DNA from 2 places in the Paenibacillus sp. BK720 genome. Region 1 is predicted to be linked to the other one. Evidence: a T-box and tRNA genes for the amino acid it is inferred to sense, from the RefSeq annotation. Region 1 holds a T-box; the other holds one or more tRNA genes.
What was found. A T-box is a leader RNA that pairs with one kind of tRNA and senses whether it is charged. The one in region 1 lies ahead of leuS (leucine--tRNA ligase), so its partner is inferred to be a tRNA-Leu.
Positions count from the first base shown of each region.

Region 2: it encodes a tRNA-Leu, which carries the amino acid that the T-box ahead of leuS (leucine--tRNA ligase) is inferred to sense. The anticodon was not compared.

Region 1 is NZ_JAASRQ010000001.1:1,030,800-1,038,143, forward strand. It holds gene FHT67_RS04440 (arsenite/antimonite efflux transporter) at 1-437, shown strand, start outside; gene arsC (arsenate reductase (thioredoxin)) at 457-885, shown strand; gene FHT67_RS04450 (RNA helicase) at 937-1,392, opposite strand; gene FHT67_RS04455 (aminotransferase yhxA) at 1,526-1,852, shown strand; gene FHT67_RS04460 (glutathionylspermidine synthase family protein) at 1,856-3,100, shown strand; gene FHT67_RS04465 (DUF350 domain-containing protein) at 3,115-3,558, shown strand; T-box leader at 3,634-3,849, shown strand; gene leuS (leucine--tRNA ligase) at 3,925-6,360, shown strand; gene comER (late competence protein ComER) at 6,408-7,247, opposite strand; gene FHT67_RS04480 (ComEA family DNA-binding protein) at 7,338-7,344, shown strand, end outside.
Region 2 is NZ_JAASRQ010000002.1:391,913-399,256, forward strand. It holds gene FHT67_RS08550 (ATP-binding protein) at 1-1,204, shown strand, start outside; gene FHT67_RS08555 (YkvI family membrane protein) at 1,179-2,216, opposite strand; gene FHT67_RS08560 (hypothetical protein) at 2,305-3,009, opposite strand; gene FHT67_RS08565 (xanthine phosphoribosyltransferase) at 3,219-3,788, shown strand; gene FHT67_RS08570 (hypothetical protein) at 3,829-4,143, shown strand; gene FHT67_RS08575 (hypothetical protein) at 4,164-4,376, shown strand; tRNA gene FHT67_RS08580 (tRNA-Leu) at 4,493-4,579, opposite strand; tRNA gene FHT67_RS08585 (tRNA-Leu) at 4,702-4,788, opposite strand; gene FHT67_RS08590 (divergent polysaccharide deacetylase family protein) at 4,914-5,741, shown strand; gene FHT67_RS08595 (N-acetylmuramoyl-L-alanine amidase family protein) at 5,706-6,398, opposite strand; gene FHT67_RS08600 (YqzE family protein) at 6,562-6,750, shown strand; gene FHT67_RS08605 (hypothetical protein) at 6,747-7,344, opposite strand, start outside.

The DNA.
Region 1 (7,344 bases):
GCTTCTTGTCGGCCATTTTATCCTCCGTAATGAACAACATGCCAACGGTTATGATTGACGCCTTGGCGATTAAAGGGACGGCTACGGCAGGCGCGATTCGCGAAGCGCTGGTCTATGCGAACGTGATCGGATGCAATCTTGGGCCGAAGCTGACGCCAATCGGTTCGCTGGCCACTCTGTTATGGCTTCATGTTCTGGCGAAAAAGGGCGTAAAGATTTCATGGGGCTCCTATATGAAAGCAGGCTTCGTATTAACCGTACCAACCCTGTTTATTACGCTGGCCGGATTATATATTTGGCTTCAGATTATTCATTCGTTTAGCGTGTATGTTGGCTTTGCAGTGGCGGGTTTCCTGGTGGCAGCGGGCGTTGCCTTCGCCTTCTTCTTCAGGTTGAAATCCGGCAAAAAACAAGAAACGGAAAAACAAATGGCGTAGCCATGACAGGAGGATAAGGATGGCGGCAAAACCTATCGTATATTTCTTATGCACGGGCAATTCGTGCAGAAGCCAGATGGCTGACGGATTTCTGAAGTTGTTGGGCGGTGGCCAATTTGAGGTGTACAGCGCCGGTTTGGAAGCGCACGGACTAAATCCGAGAGCGATACAAGCGATGAAGGAGGCCGGAGTGGACATTTCGGCCAATACTTCAGACGTGATTAACGCCGAATTATTAAATCGGGCCAATTACGTTATTACTTTATGCGGCCATGCGGACGAGCATTGCCCGGTTATCTCGAACGAAAATGTCATCAAGCGGCATTGGGGATTTGACGATCCGGCAAAAGCTGCCGGCGCCGAGGAGGAAATCATGGCTCAGTTCCGTGCCGTAAGGGATGCCATTCATGACCGGATCAAACAATTTGTAGATGAAAGCTGCCGTTAAGGCAGCTTTTTTTAATTGGAGCTCCGCCAAGGACGGCGACAGCCGTTTCACCTAATCCTCCGGCTCGTTCATGCCGCGGACGTAAACCACGTAACAGCCCCGGTCCTCGTCAATTTCGGTTGATGTCGTAAACATCGGACCATAGCCCGGAACGTCTACGATATCCTTCAGCAAGTAGCGGATGACCTCGTAATGGCTGGCGCTGCGGATCTCGGTCAGCTTGCGTCCCCGTTCGCTCGGCTTTCTGAATTCGATATAAATGCCGCGTCCCCGGTAGTTCGATTCGTCTCCGTAATTTTCGTTCGGCCCGATTCGCTTGACGATCAGCATCTCTTCCTTTTCCTGCATTTCGTTTGAGGTTAATTCGTATTGAACTCCGTTTGCAATCAGGTAGGTGCACAATTGACGGGCATACATCTCATCGATCCCGACATTAGCGGAAGGGTACTCCATCAACGGCTCGTATTCATTAAATCCTTTGTCCACAAAATACGTTAATTTATTCATCTCATTCACTCCGAATCAAAATGATTTCAATATCATACCATCATTTTATGGAAACATTAACTTTTCCTGCTGCATTCCTATCAAAATATGATATAACTTTATAGGAACTATGAAGCTTGGAGGATGCTAGTCTATGAATTTAACTCAAAAAGCAATGCTTGGCGTCTCTGCCGTTGCAATGGCTGCCGCCCTGGCAGGCTGCGGTCAATCGACGACTTATCCGAGAACCGCTCAGCCAACGGACAGCCAATGCAGGGACTGGGAGTGGGACAGCAAAAACGGCGTATACCGCTGCGACGATTCCAGCTCCTCTTACTACCGGAATTATTACTATGGCAACAGTTATTATTCGTCCCGGTCCGCCCTGCAAAAAAGCAGTGCCTATTCTGCTTATAAATCCAGCGTATCCGGCAAAACGAGCTCCGGCTTTGGCAAAGGCAGCTCCATTAGCGGAGGCTAAGCCGTGAAGGATTTCGCCGAAGAGAGAAGCGCGTTTTATTCCGGGATTGAAGGGTATTGGGCAGATTTGTACGGCGAGGAGTATTCCCTCTATGACCTATACGATGTAACGAAGGAAGAGGTTCATAAGATTCGCGAATCGACGAACCGGATCGGCCATATTTTTTGCAAGGCCGCCCAATTGCTTCGCACCGTGGATGACGAGACTTTGCTGATGCTTGGTTTTCCGCGCGCAACCTTGTCTTACCTAAGAATGAGAAGCTTATCGGTCGAAAGCGTGATCGCCAGGCTGGATTTGGTGAAGGCAGGAGATACGTACAAATGCATGGAGATCAATTCGGATACTCCTACTTTTATCAAGGAGCTCCACCATGTGAACGGCCTGGTATGCGAAGCCTTTGACCGCCATAACCCGAATAAGGGCTATGAGACGCAGCTTGCGTTTGCGGTCGAGAAAGCGGTTATCGAAAGTCTGGAATATCTCGGGGACGATCCGATTGCTCCTCATGTTGCGTTTACGGCGCATGGAGATAACGTGGAAGACGCGAGCACGGCTCTTTACTTACAGAGCTTACTGCCGTTGCCTTCGACCTTTGTTCCGCTTGACCAGCTTCAAATTATCCGGCATATCGGGTTGTACGATGGGGAGGGAAATCGCATTCACGTTCTGTACCGCCAGACCTTCCCGGTGGAGAATTTTATTGAGGATGAAGACGAAGAAGGAAATCCGATCGGACTGTGGCTGCTGGAGCTTATCGAACGGAAGAAGCTCGCGGTCATTAACCCGCCGTCTGCGTTCCTTCTCCAATCCAAGGCGGTCCAGGCTATTATTTGGGGCTTGCATGAAGAAAGGAGTCCATTCTTTACGGAAGAGGAGCAGCGTTGGATCGGAGAGTATTTTCTGCCGACCTATCTGGAGCCGGACCGCTTTCTTAAAGAGCGGACGAAATACGTAATGAAACCGGCGTTTGGGCGCGAAGGGGATACGGTGAAAATTTTCGATGGCGACGGGACGTTAGCGGCAGAGGATAAACATAATTCTTACGCACATTACCTTCCGGTCTATCAGGAATACGTAGAGCTGCCCACAGCTGCATTCCGGACGGAAAAGGGAGAACGTGAGGGCTCATACATGTACGGAAGTTTTCTGGTCGGGGGAAAAGCCGGTGCCATAGGCATTCGGATTGGCAGCCCGATTACGGATAATTTATCTTATTTCATGCCGGTTGGCATTACTAAATCAGAGTGAGGAGCTAATGTGCAATGGACACTAATTTATACGTGGATTTCTTGCTTTATTCATTGACGGGCTTTGCGATTATGATAGCAGGGCTTCTCTTGTTCGAATTGACCACCAAAAATAAGGAATTCGCCCTTATATTCAAAGGGAATGCTTCGGCGGCCTTGTCGCTTGGCGGCAGGCTGGCAGGTCTCGCCATCGTCATACGGGCGGCTGCGGAAAACTCGGTGTCGCTCTCCGATATGCTGCTATGGGGCGCAATCGGGATCGTTGCGCTAGTAATCCTCTACTACTTGACGGAGCTGATTACTTATTTATTCGGCAAAGGGCTCAAAGTAAATGTGACCATCTTCAAATCGATTGAGCAAAACAACATCGCGGTAGGCATTCTTATCTTGCTTATTTCGTGCAGCGTGGGCATGGTTATTGCCGGATGCCTTACTTATAATCCGGAGCTGCTCGGCTAGCTTGATAAATAACCTCATATCTTGACAAGTTGAGTCCCTGGCGTTATAATCGGGTCTAACCATGTTTTTCTATACTTAACGGCGTTGAAGAGGAGCAGTAATATCGCGGAGCAAGGCTAAGAGAGCCGGCGGATGGTGCAAGCCGGACCTGCAGCGATGTGAATCTCGCCTTGGAGCTTTTGCGTAATCGCGCAACGATTAGCCGGCGTTAAAGGCAATGAGTGAACGGAAGGCAAAGCATGCCGGACGTTAACTAGGGTGGTACCACGGGAATAATCTCTCGTCCCTAGCGATAATACGCTAGGGGCGGGAGTTTTTTTATGTCGGTGATGCGCTCGCGTGCACACTTTTTAGGAGGAAATGATGATGAGTCAGGAATTTCAAGGCTACAACCCGCTCGTGGTAGAGCCGAAATGGCAGAAGTACTGGGATGAGAACAAAACGTTCGCAACAACGGAAGATCCGGGCAAGAAAAAATTTTACGCCCTTGACATGTTCCCTTATCCGTCCGGCGCGGGCCTGCACGTAGGTCATCCGGAAGGTTACACGGCTACGGACATCGTATCCCGTTACAAACGGATGCGCGGCTACAACGTCCTTCATCCGATGGGCTGGGACGCGTTCGGCCTGCCGGCGGAGCAATACGCTTTGCAAACGGGTCGCCACCCGCGCGAGATTACGGTGGAGAACATCAACAATTTCCGCCGCCAGATTAAATCGCTGGGCTTCTCGTACGACTGGGACCGCGAATTCAGCACGACGGATCCGGATTACTATAAATGGACGCAATGGATCTTTATCCAATTGTATAACAAAGGCCTTGCTTATGTGGCGGAAGTACCGGTTAACTGGTGTCCTGCGCTGGGTACCGTTCTGGCGAACGAAGAAGTCATCGACGGCCTTAGCGAACGCGGCGGCCATCCGGTTATCCGCAAGCCGATGCGCCAATGGATGCTGAAGATTACGGAATACGCCGAGCGCTTGCTCGAGGATCTGGAAGAGCTCGACTGGTCGGAGAGCATCAAAGACATGCAGCGCAACTGGATCGGCAAATCGACCGGCGCCGAAGTAACCTTCTCCATTGACGGTCACGACGCATCGCTTGTTGTATTCACAACGCGTCCGGATACGCTGTTTGGCGCAACCTACTGCGTACTGGCTCCCGAGCATGAGCTGGTTGCAAAAATCACGACGGCTGACCAAGCCGAAGCGGTCGAGGCGTACAAGGAAGCAGCCGCTCGCAAGAGCGATCTGGAGCGTACCGACCTTGCGAAGGACAAAACAGGCGTATTTACGGGCGCTTACGCGATCAATCCGGTTAATGGCGCGAAGACGCCAATCTGGATTGCCGACTACGTGCTCGCCGGTTACGGAACGGGCGCAATCATGGCGGTACCGGGCCACGATACCCGCGACTGGGAGTTTGCGAAGCAGTTCGATCTGCCAATCCTTGAAGTGGTTCAAGGCGGCGATGTAACGAAAGAGGCTTATGCAGGCGACGGCCCACACGTCAATTCCGACTTCCTGAACGGTTTGAACAACGAAGACGCGATCAAAACGATGATCGAGCATTTGGAAGGCACGGGCAAAGGGCACGGCAAGGTCACTTACCGTCTGCGCGACTGGCTGTTCAGCCGCCAGCGCTACTGGGGCGAGCCGATTCCGATTCTGCACTTGGAAGACGGCACCATGAAGCCGGTTCCCGTTGATCAGCTGCCGCTTGTATTGCCGGAAGTGGATGCGATCAAGCCATCCGGCACCGGTGAATCCCCGCTTGCGAACGTTACGGAGTGGGTAAACACGATTGATCCGGAAACAGGCATGAAAGCGCGGCGCGAGACAAACACCATGCCGCAATGGGCGGGAAGCTGCTGGTACTATCTGCGCTTTATCGATCCGAAGAACGAGAACGAGATCTGCTCGCCGGAGAAGCAGAAGGAATGGCTGCCGGTTGACCTGTACATCGGCGGCGCGGAGCATGCGGTGCTTCACTTGCTCTATGCGCGCTTCTGGCACAAAGTGCTCTACGATCTTGGCGTCGTAAATACGAAAGAGCCGTTCCACAAGCTGGTTAACCAAGGCATGATTCTGGGCACGAATAACGAGAAAATGTCCAAATCGCGCGGCAACGTCATTAACCCGGATGATATCGTGAACGAATTCGGTGCGGATACGCTCCGCATGTACGAAATGTTCATGGGACCTTTGGAAGCGACGAAGCCTTGGAACACGAACGGCGTAGAAGGCACTTACCGCTTCTTGAGCCGCGTATGGCGCTTGTTCGTCAGCGAGGACGGCAGCGTAAACGCGAAGATCACAAGCGACGGCGAAACAACAAAAGCGTTCAAGCAAACCTGGCACCGTTCCATCAAGAAGGTGACCGATGATTTCGAGAACCTGCGCTTTAACACCGCGATCAGCCAGTTGATGATTTTCGTTAACGAAGCCTACAAAACGGATGTTCTGCCGGTTGAAGCGATGAAGAACTTCCTGCAAATGCTGTCCCCGCTGGCTCCGCATATCGCGGAAGAGCTGTGGGAGAAGCTGGGCGGAACGGGCTCCATCACTTACGAGCAATGGCCTTCTTACGAAGAAGCATTGACCGTGGACGATGAAGTAGAAATCGTCGTGCAGGTGAACGGTAAAATTATCGAGCGCGTTTCCATTGCAGCCGATACGGCGGAAGCAGAGATGGAAGGCCTCGCCAAAGACATGGATAAAGTGAAGGAACTGATAGAAGGCAAAACGATCCGCAAAGTGGTCGTTGTAAAGGGCAAGCTCGTTAACATCGTAGCGAACTAAATAGCAGATAAAAAGAAGAGGTGAGCGGGCCAGCAGCACATATTGTGCTACTGTCCGTTCACCTCTTCGCCGTAGAAAGCGGTATTTATTTTGGCGACGTCTTCGTCGAATTTTTTATGCGTCGTCCGGATCAGCCGGTTGAAGGTGCCGTCAAGCTCGCGATTCAGCAGCTGCAGGGCCTGTGCCGTAATACCTCCCGGAACCGCTACTCTCTTCTGGATATCTTCCGGGGATAACCCGCCTTCCGTCAGCAGAAGTCCCGTGCCAAGCAGCATGTTGCTTGCAACGCTGACCGCATCCTCGCGGCTGATTCCCGTTTCGCATACGGCCGCATCAACGAACTGCTCGACCAGATAAGCGAAAAAGGCGGGTCCGCAGCTGGAAAGGTCGGATACGATTCGGGTATAGGGCTCCTCGATGGGGAGCGGCTCGCTGATGAAGGCAAGCATATCTTCGATAAGAGCCTGATCCTCTTCCGTAATACGGGAGCCGTAGATGCATAAGGTAGCTCCGCTCCAGACGAGGTTGGTGACGCTTGGAATCACTTTTGCGATTTTACAGGGCAAAAGCTCTTCCAGATGCCCGATCAGAACCGGACTCGTAATGGATATAAGAAGCTGATCCGGCCGCAGGACCGGCAGAAGATCGTCGATCACTTTCTTATATTCAAGCGGTTTGACGCATAAAAACAAAATGTCGCTAACGCTTGCGGTGCTTGCATTCGAACGCTCGGCTCTCATTCCGGGATATCGTTCAGCAAGCGCCTGGGCCTTGGCGTAGGTGCGGTTGCTGATTACGATCTGACACGGGTCGAGTGCTCCAGATGCGACGAAGGCTTCGATCAGCAGGCTACCCATCGCGCCCGTCCCAATGAATCCGACATTCATGCTCAGCCCTCCTAACAGATTTGCTCTTTTAACCTATTCCTCAAGACTTGCCTTATATGACAGGAAAATGCTAAAAATCCCCTTTTTTTGATGAAAG
Region 2 (7,344 bases), on a different contig from region 1:
GTCGCCGGACGCGGCGCTCGAAATATTCGAGCTCGCCGAGCAAGCTTTGCACCGGCTCCAGCAGCGGGACCGCCGCCAAGCGAAGCTCGAGGCGGCCAGCACCCAGATCGCCGCGTTCGAGGCTCGCGCGGCGGAGCTTTGCGCCGCCTTCCCGGACGCGGCGCGGCGTCTTCCTGCGGAGCCCGTGCTAGCCTTGCGGCTCCTGCAGGCTGAGCTGCGCCGGCAGGCTGCGGCGCAGGAAGAAGCCGCCCGGCTGGATGAGCGGCTTCAAGCCCTGCAATACGCCTTAACGGCTGTCCGCAGCAAGCAGCAGCAGCTGGGCGCCTCCATCCGGCAGCTGACGGAAGCTGCCGGCTTCCGCAACGAAGCCGAATTTGCCGCCGTTCTGGTTCACCGGAACCGGCTGGAGGCGATCGATAACGAGCTGAACAAGCTAAAGATCGAAATCGAAGCAGGCATGTCGGAGGAACGGTTAAAAGAGCTGGAGCTGCTATTGACCAGCCATGACGGAGATGAGCTGAAGCAGCTTTGCGAGCGGCTTCGATCGGAAGCCGAGCAGCTGGAGAAGAATAGGGGAGATCTGCTGGATAAACGGGGCAGGCTGCGTCAGCAGCTGGAGCATCTGCTGCAGGAGGAGAGGCGCCGGGAGCTGCTGGCTGTCAAGGAAACGACGCTCTCCCAGATTGTCGGGGATGCCGAGCGTTATGCCGTGCTGGCCGTCAGCGCCTCCCTTATTAGGACAACGAAACGAACGTATGAGGAAGAGCGGCAGCCTGCCTTGCTCAGGCTGGCCGGCGACTATGTCCGACGGCTTACGGAAGGAAGGTATATCCGGGTAACGACGACCCCGGACCAGCCTTCCATCCGGCTCGAGACGCCGGACAACCGTTTGATCGATTCCGCTATGTTAAGCCGCGGCACGGCCGAACTGGTGTACCTGGCTATGCGCCTTGCGCTTGCCGTGGAACGAACAGCAGCAGCGGGCATGCCGCTGCTGCTGGATGATTTGTTTGTGAACTTCGACCGCCAGCGCTTGCACGCCGTTGCCCAATTACTCGGGGAATTGTCGCTATCGCGCCAAGTGATTCTGTTTACCTGCCATGAGCATATACGGGCTGCGCTGCAAGCAAGCATGCCCCATGCCGTTCAAATCGAGCTGCCCGGCGCACGCCCGGCCGTCAGTGGGCCATCTTTCGTCGAATGACCAGATACAGCCAGCCTAAGCTGATCAGTCCGAAAATCGGATAAAGCGTGGAGAGCAGCGGGCCAAAACCGATTTGGCTCGCAACATAGCAGAAGGCGAGAATCCCAAAGGTTATGAAAGGACGCGACCATTTCAGCCGCTCCTGGAGCTGGAGGGTCAGCCCGTAAATATCGGCAATAAGCGTCGTAAAGATCTCCGCGAATATGAGGAAAATATAAATATACTGCACGATATGGCCAAGCTGCTTGGCGATGCCTCCCATCGGGATGGCAAACTGCTGGATGCCGGGCATATGAACGGATAACGCGATATGTCCGGCCAGCAGCATAATGCCAATTCCGATGCCGCCAATCCATGAGCCTAGCACAATCGTTTTCCGGTCTTTAACCTCCGACCCGAGCGGCACAAGAACGGCTTGCGCCATCGACAGGTTAAAGGCGGTATACAGAAACGGGGAGGCCCATGCCGCCCATACCGAATGGTCGGTCGCAATCGTAATGAACCTGTCCGCTTCAGGCGTTTGGAACGTGTCTACCATAATAAGAGCGGTGAAGAGCAGCATCACCGGAACCACAATCGCATTCACCGTCAGGATCGCTTTCATCCCTTTTCGAAGCAGGAAGAAACAAGCGGCAATGGTGACGATTAATCCCGTTTGATAGGAGACATTCCAATTCTCGTAAAAGATGGTCCCCGCGCCGGCAAGCATCACGGCCGTTACGCCCAGCAGCACGACCAGCATGAAATGGCTGATCCATTTTCCGTACTTATCGCCAAACAACGCAATATTCAGATCCTCGTAGGACCTTGCTCCGATTTCGCTCGCAATCAGCATCATTTTGCCGCCCAGCCATATAAAGAGCGCCGTCGCGACAGCGATCGTCAGTGTACCCCAGTAGCCGAAGCGGGTGAAAAACTGCAGGATCTCCTGCCCAGTCGCGAAACCGGCGCCTACAATTGTACCTATATAAGTGGATGCGATTTGCAGAACCTTTCCCGTACGCTTTACCATGGCATGTCCTCCCGAAAATAACCTTCTATATAAGAAGGTATGTCCGAGTAGGGACGGGCATGACAGCAACTTCCGGATGGGAGAGCCGTTACGCGGCGGCTAACAGCTTAATGGATACGATTTTGTTATGATCCGGATCAAGATCGAATTTAAGCAGCGAGTCTTTGCCTTGGTAAGTAATAATGTAGCTGTTCTGGGAAGTTGGTTTTCCAAGCGCTTTAAGCACGGTTTCCGACTTATCCTCGACACGAACGCCGCTAAGCCCGGTTGCAATCGACTTATCGTAAACCTCTATGTACTGGATCGCTTTGTCCTCGTTGATCCCCACGGCAAAACCTTTGTATTCGTGAACCTCTATGGTCTCCGCGTCGTCCTTCAGGCTGTATACGTCGTCTGCTTTGCCATAGCGCTCGGATACTTTGGTATGGGAATCGCCAATCTGAAGCCCCAGCATGACCGGATGGGAGGCGTCCCATTGCGGTTGTTTGCTTGCTGTGCCGGTGCCGGACGGCGATGCGCTTTTGCCGGAAGATTCCGCGCTCGTATCTCCGCCGGATGCATTTGCGCCGCTTGCTTCGGGCTCTTTGCCGTATTTCCGGCTATCCTGCCCTTGAGAGTAGGTTTTCTGCGGACTATCGCCAGTTGGATAGGTACCCGAAGAACGCTCGGTTGGCTGCATACCCAAAGGGGGAGTTGAATTCGATGGGTCGGAACAGCCGGTTGCCGCAATGAGAGTAAAGGCGATCACGGCCGACCATTTTGCCGCCTTGTAGTTTCGCGTTGTTTTGTTCATGCGATTGCGCTCCTTTTGGGTCGCTTTTTGTCCCCTATCTTATCTTAATTAACGTCCATATCTGGAAAAAGTTGCTTTGCTTTATATATCTCTTCTATATAAAATGATTCGTCTCCTGCTTCGACAAAAAAAATGAAAAAGCCGGGTTGCGTTGTTCGCCTATCCTATGGTAAGTTATCGAAAAGAGATTTTGGTGGAGGGAAATGACGATGGATATTTTAAAAGAACGAATTTTAGAGCAAGCGTCGGTGCTTTCAAACGATGTGTTGCGGCTGGATTCCATACTTAACCACCAGGTCGATCCTGCTCTTACGATGGAAATGGGACATGAATTCGCAAAACGGTTTGCTGACGAGAAAATTACGAAAGTCGTTACGATTGAATCCTCCGGTATTCCCGTTGCTTATGCCACGGCGTACGTACTAGGTGTACCGCTTGTATTTGCGCGCCGCAAGAAAACTCTAATCGCGGATCCGGATGCGTATTCGGAGCGTGTTCCGTCCTTTACAAAGGGGATGGTGACCGATATTATGGTGTCGAAGCAGTTTTTGTCGGCTGAGGATAAAGTGCTCTTCATCGACGATATTATCGCAAACGGCGATGCGGCCCGCGGACTGATCAAGATCATTGAGAGATCAGGCGCAGAGCTGGCTGGCATGGGGATTGTCCTCGAGAAATCCTTCCAGGCCGGTTCGAGAACGCTTCGCGAGCAAGGGGTACGGGTAGAATCGCTAGTAAATGTTACTTCTTTGAAAAACGGGCAAATTCAGTTCGACTAAGTTATAATGAGAGTGAAGGAACCGAGGGGAGGCAGCGGCAATGATAACTTCTGAATTTTTGACTGCGAAACTGGGTGACGCGAAAGTTCACTTCGAACGCGCGCTAGATTGCAAGCATACGGAATTTGATGATTTGTATCCTTATATGATTGAGCATCCGCAATTTTTCTGGTACAAGCGTTATGTTGCATGGTCGGAGCTTCTTACGATTGTGAAGCTTTGCGAAGAGCTCGGTGAGGAATGGAAAGGTCAATTCACGGAACGTCAGGCAGAATATATCGCCAAGCGCGTCATGTCTTCGAGAGTGCTCGATGAATGGTATGAAACCAATGATTCCAAGGAGCATGTCGGTTAGTCCGTACGGAGGGATTAGCGGTGATTAGTGAAGAGCAGTTGGATCGGTTTCGCCAGAGCGGCGAAAAAATCCGTGTCGTGCGCGATGAGATGGAAGTGAACGACGTGGTTGGGATCGTTGTTGCATGGGATGATTCAACCGTCGTAATCCGTCGCCATAATAGGAGAGTCGTCAAGCTGAGCCGCAATTACCGTTTTGAGCTTGCCTCAAGCGAACGCGGTTCCGCGGAATAGCAAGTGTGGCAGGAAACTCTGTATATACAGGGTTTCCTGCTTTTTTGTGCTGAGCAAGAAAAAAAGGTTCCGGTAATCTATCGCTAGACTAACCAAAACCTTTGACTGTTTATGTATGGTGCGGTCGAGAGGACTCGAACCTCCACGGCTGTTACACCACTAGAACCTGAATCTAGCGCGTCTGCCAATTCCGCCACGACCGCATATGTTGTTGCCAACGAATGATATCATACCATTAACGGATAAGATGAGTCAAGTCATTTGTTAAGGAAAAGTTAAAACAAAGAAAAGGGCTCCAGCTCATGCGCTGGAACCCCTTTATGTATGGTGCGGTCGAGAGGACTCGAACCTCCACGGCTGTTACACCACTAGAACCTGAATCTAGCGCGTCTGCCAATTCCGCCACGACCGCATGCCTTAATACGTCCCTAATGGTAGCATGTACGGGTTTCGTTCGTCAACCCGTCTTATAAAGTTGCAAAATTCAGCATATTTTTCCTCGGTTGGACAAACAATGAAGGGGATAAAAGGGAAAGGGTGTATGATGTGAACAAATCGAAAAGGGCAGCTGTCATCTGGCTCATTGCACTCGTGTTAATCATTCCTTCCGGAGCGGGGCAAGCGGTGGCCGCAGAGGAAGGACAACCGGAGTCCGGAAGACAGTTTGCGATTGTCATTGATGATTTCGGCAACGGAATGAACGGCACGGAAGAGATGCTGCAGCTGCCCGTGAAATTTACGGTCGCGATTATGCCGTTTATGCCTACCACCAAAAAGGATGCCGAGGAAGCGCATCGCCTTGGGCATGACGTCATTGTGCATATGCCGATGGAGCCCAATAAAGGGCAAAAAAATTGGCTGGGCCCGGGGGCAATCACGGCTGACCTTAGCGACGCCGAGATTAAGAAACGGGTAGAGGACGCCATTGATAACGTTCCTTATGCGGTAGGCATGAACAATCATATGGGCTCCAAAATTACGGCCGATGAACGGATTATGCGGATCGTCCTGTCGGTCTGCAAGGAGCGAGGATTATTTTTCCTCGACAGCCGTACAACCTTTAAAACCGTGGTGCCCAAGGTAACCGAGGAGCTTGGCGTGCCCGCACTCGCAAACAACGTATTCCTTGATGACGTGTATACGGAGCAGCATGTGTCGAAACAAATGACGATTGCGAAGAAGCATCTGGAATCCCATGATACTTGCATCGTTATTGGTCATGTTGGACCTCCGGGCAAAAAAACGGCAGCCGTCCTCAAAGCATCCATTCCGACGATGCAATCGGACGGCCAGGTTGAATTCGTTAAGCTGTCGCAGCTGGTGCCTTCGTTATCGGGTGATCCATTTATACTGCCGAATCCCTGAGGCGATTGCCGACGCTACGCGCAGCTGCTCCCGAGGATCTGTGAGCATCGTACGGTCGCCTTCATGGCTGATAAAGCCCATTTCGACAATGACGGCTGGCTGGTCCACCTTGCGCAGCAAATAGAAAGGCTTGCCCTCCCTCGGGTAAAAGGCGGTCTGCTGTTGTCTGTTCAGCGTATCCTGTATGCAAAATGCAAGAAGCGCGCTTTCCCCGGTAGACTGATGCAGCACAAGCGGACCATGCTTGGATCGGTCCTTGGTCCAGTTCACGTGAAGGCTGACCAGCATGGTGGTCTCGATCTCGTCGGTTAACTGGCGGCGTTGCGACAAATCGCGCTTATGCCGCGATCTGCTCACATGCCATCGGTTGTCTTCGCTTAGCGCATAATCGCCGGTACGATTCAGTACGGCCGGGATCCCCTGACTATTAAGAAGCAGGTAAAGCTTCTGGGCGATGGCCAGATTGATATCCTTTTCCAAGGTATTCCCGGCTGATGCGCCCCCGTCAATTCCTCCGTGTCCGGCATCAATCAACACAATAGCCGAAGGCATCGTCCAACCGTCCTCGGGCGCATGGGCGATTTGCTGTTTGTTTTCCGGAAAGGCAGCTGACAGCTCGGGCGCAAGGCAAAGCAAGCCGATTAACGCAAAAACCATAACACGCACGACAAACAATTTGAATTCCTCCTTCAATAGGCCAAGACTTGCGCGTAAAGCAGCTATCGATAGCGTGGCTTATTGAAGGAAAACTCATGCATGTTTACGATCTGGACATTCCGGGCAAACTTCTAGTAACAAATAAACCGAAGAGGTGATCGAAGTGGCAAATGGACATGATCTGATTAAATATATGACCGTGGAATTTGTGAACTACATCGAGACGCCGAGGGATGAACGCAAAGCGGCGAAGGCGACAGCCAAGGCTGCAAGGGAGCATTGGCTGTCGCGCTGGTTTGGATGGGGCGGCGCCAGCGTATTGTTATGGTGGAGAGGCCGTACGGAACGTTAGCGATAGAAGTGACCGAGCTCGGCAAGAAGCTTGAGGGGAATGTACCTTGTGCTGCTGCCGAGCTCATCTGTTTCCAGGGCGGCATAGACATTGCCGTCGCCCCAGTTGTGATAGCCGGTTACCGACCACACATAAAGCATCTCCTTATTAAAGCGCTCTACCGTAAAGCGGAGAGGCGTTGTGGAGCTTAAAGCTTTGAGCACGATGCCGGTATCCTCGGCGGACGCTGTAATCGGTTTTTCCGTAAGCCACGGCATTTCATTGTACGGATCAAAAGAACGGCTTTTAACGGCTCTCACAATCAAGGTGTTGCCTTGAAGGGCGTAACGCGAGGCAAGTCCTTCTTCCGCTTTGGCGGTTTTTTCCCAAGTATCCTGCTGCAACGGGAGCCATTCGCCGCTCATACCGTCCAAATACGTGTCTTCCGTTGAGCCGCTAACGTCCCAGACGGCGAGCAACGGATGAATATACAAAGCTTGGTTCGAATCCGGCAAGGAGGAGAGAAGCTCCAGCTGGGCAAGGGATTGGCGCAGCGTAGTCTGGTCAAACAAGTATTCCCCCTTACCGTATTCCCCAAGCGCAAACCCGCCATTT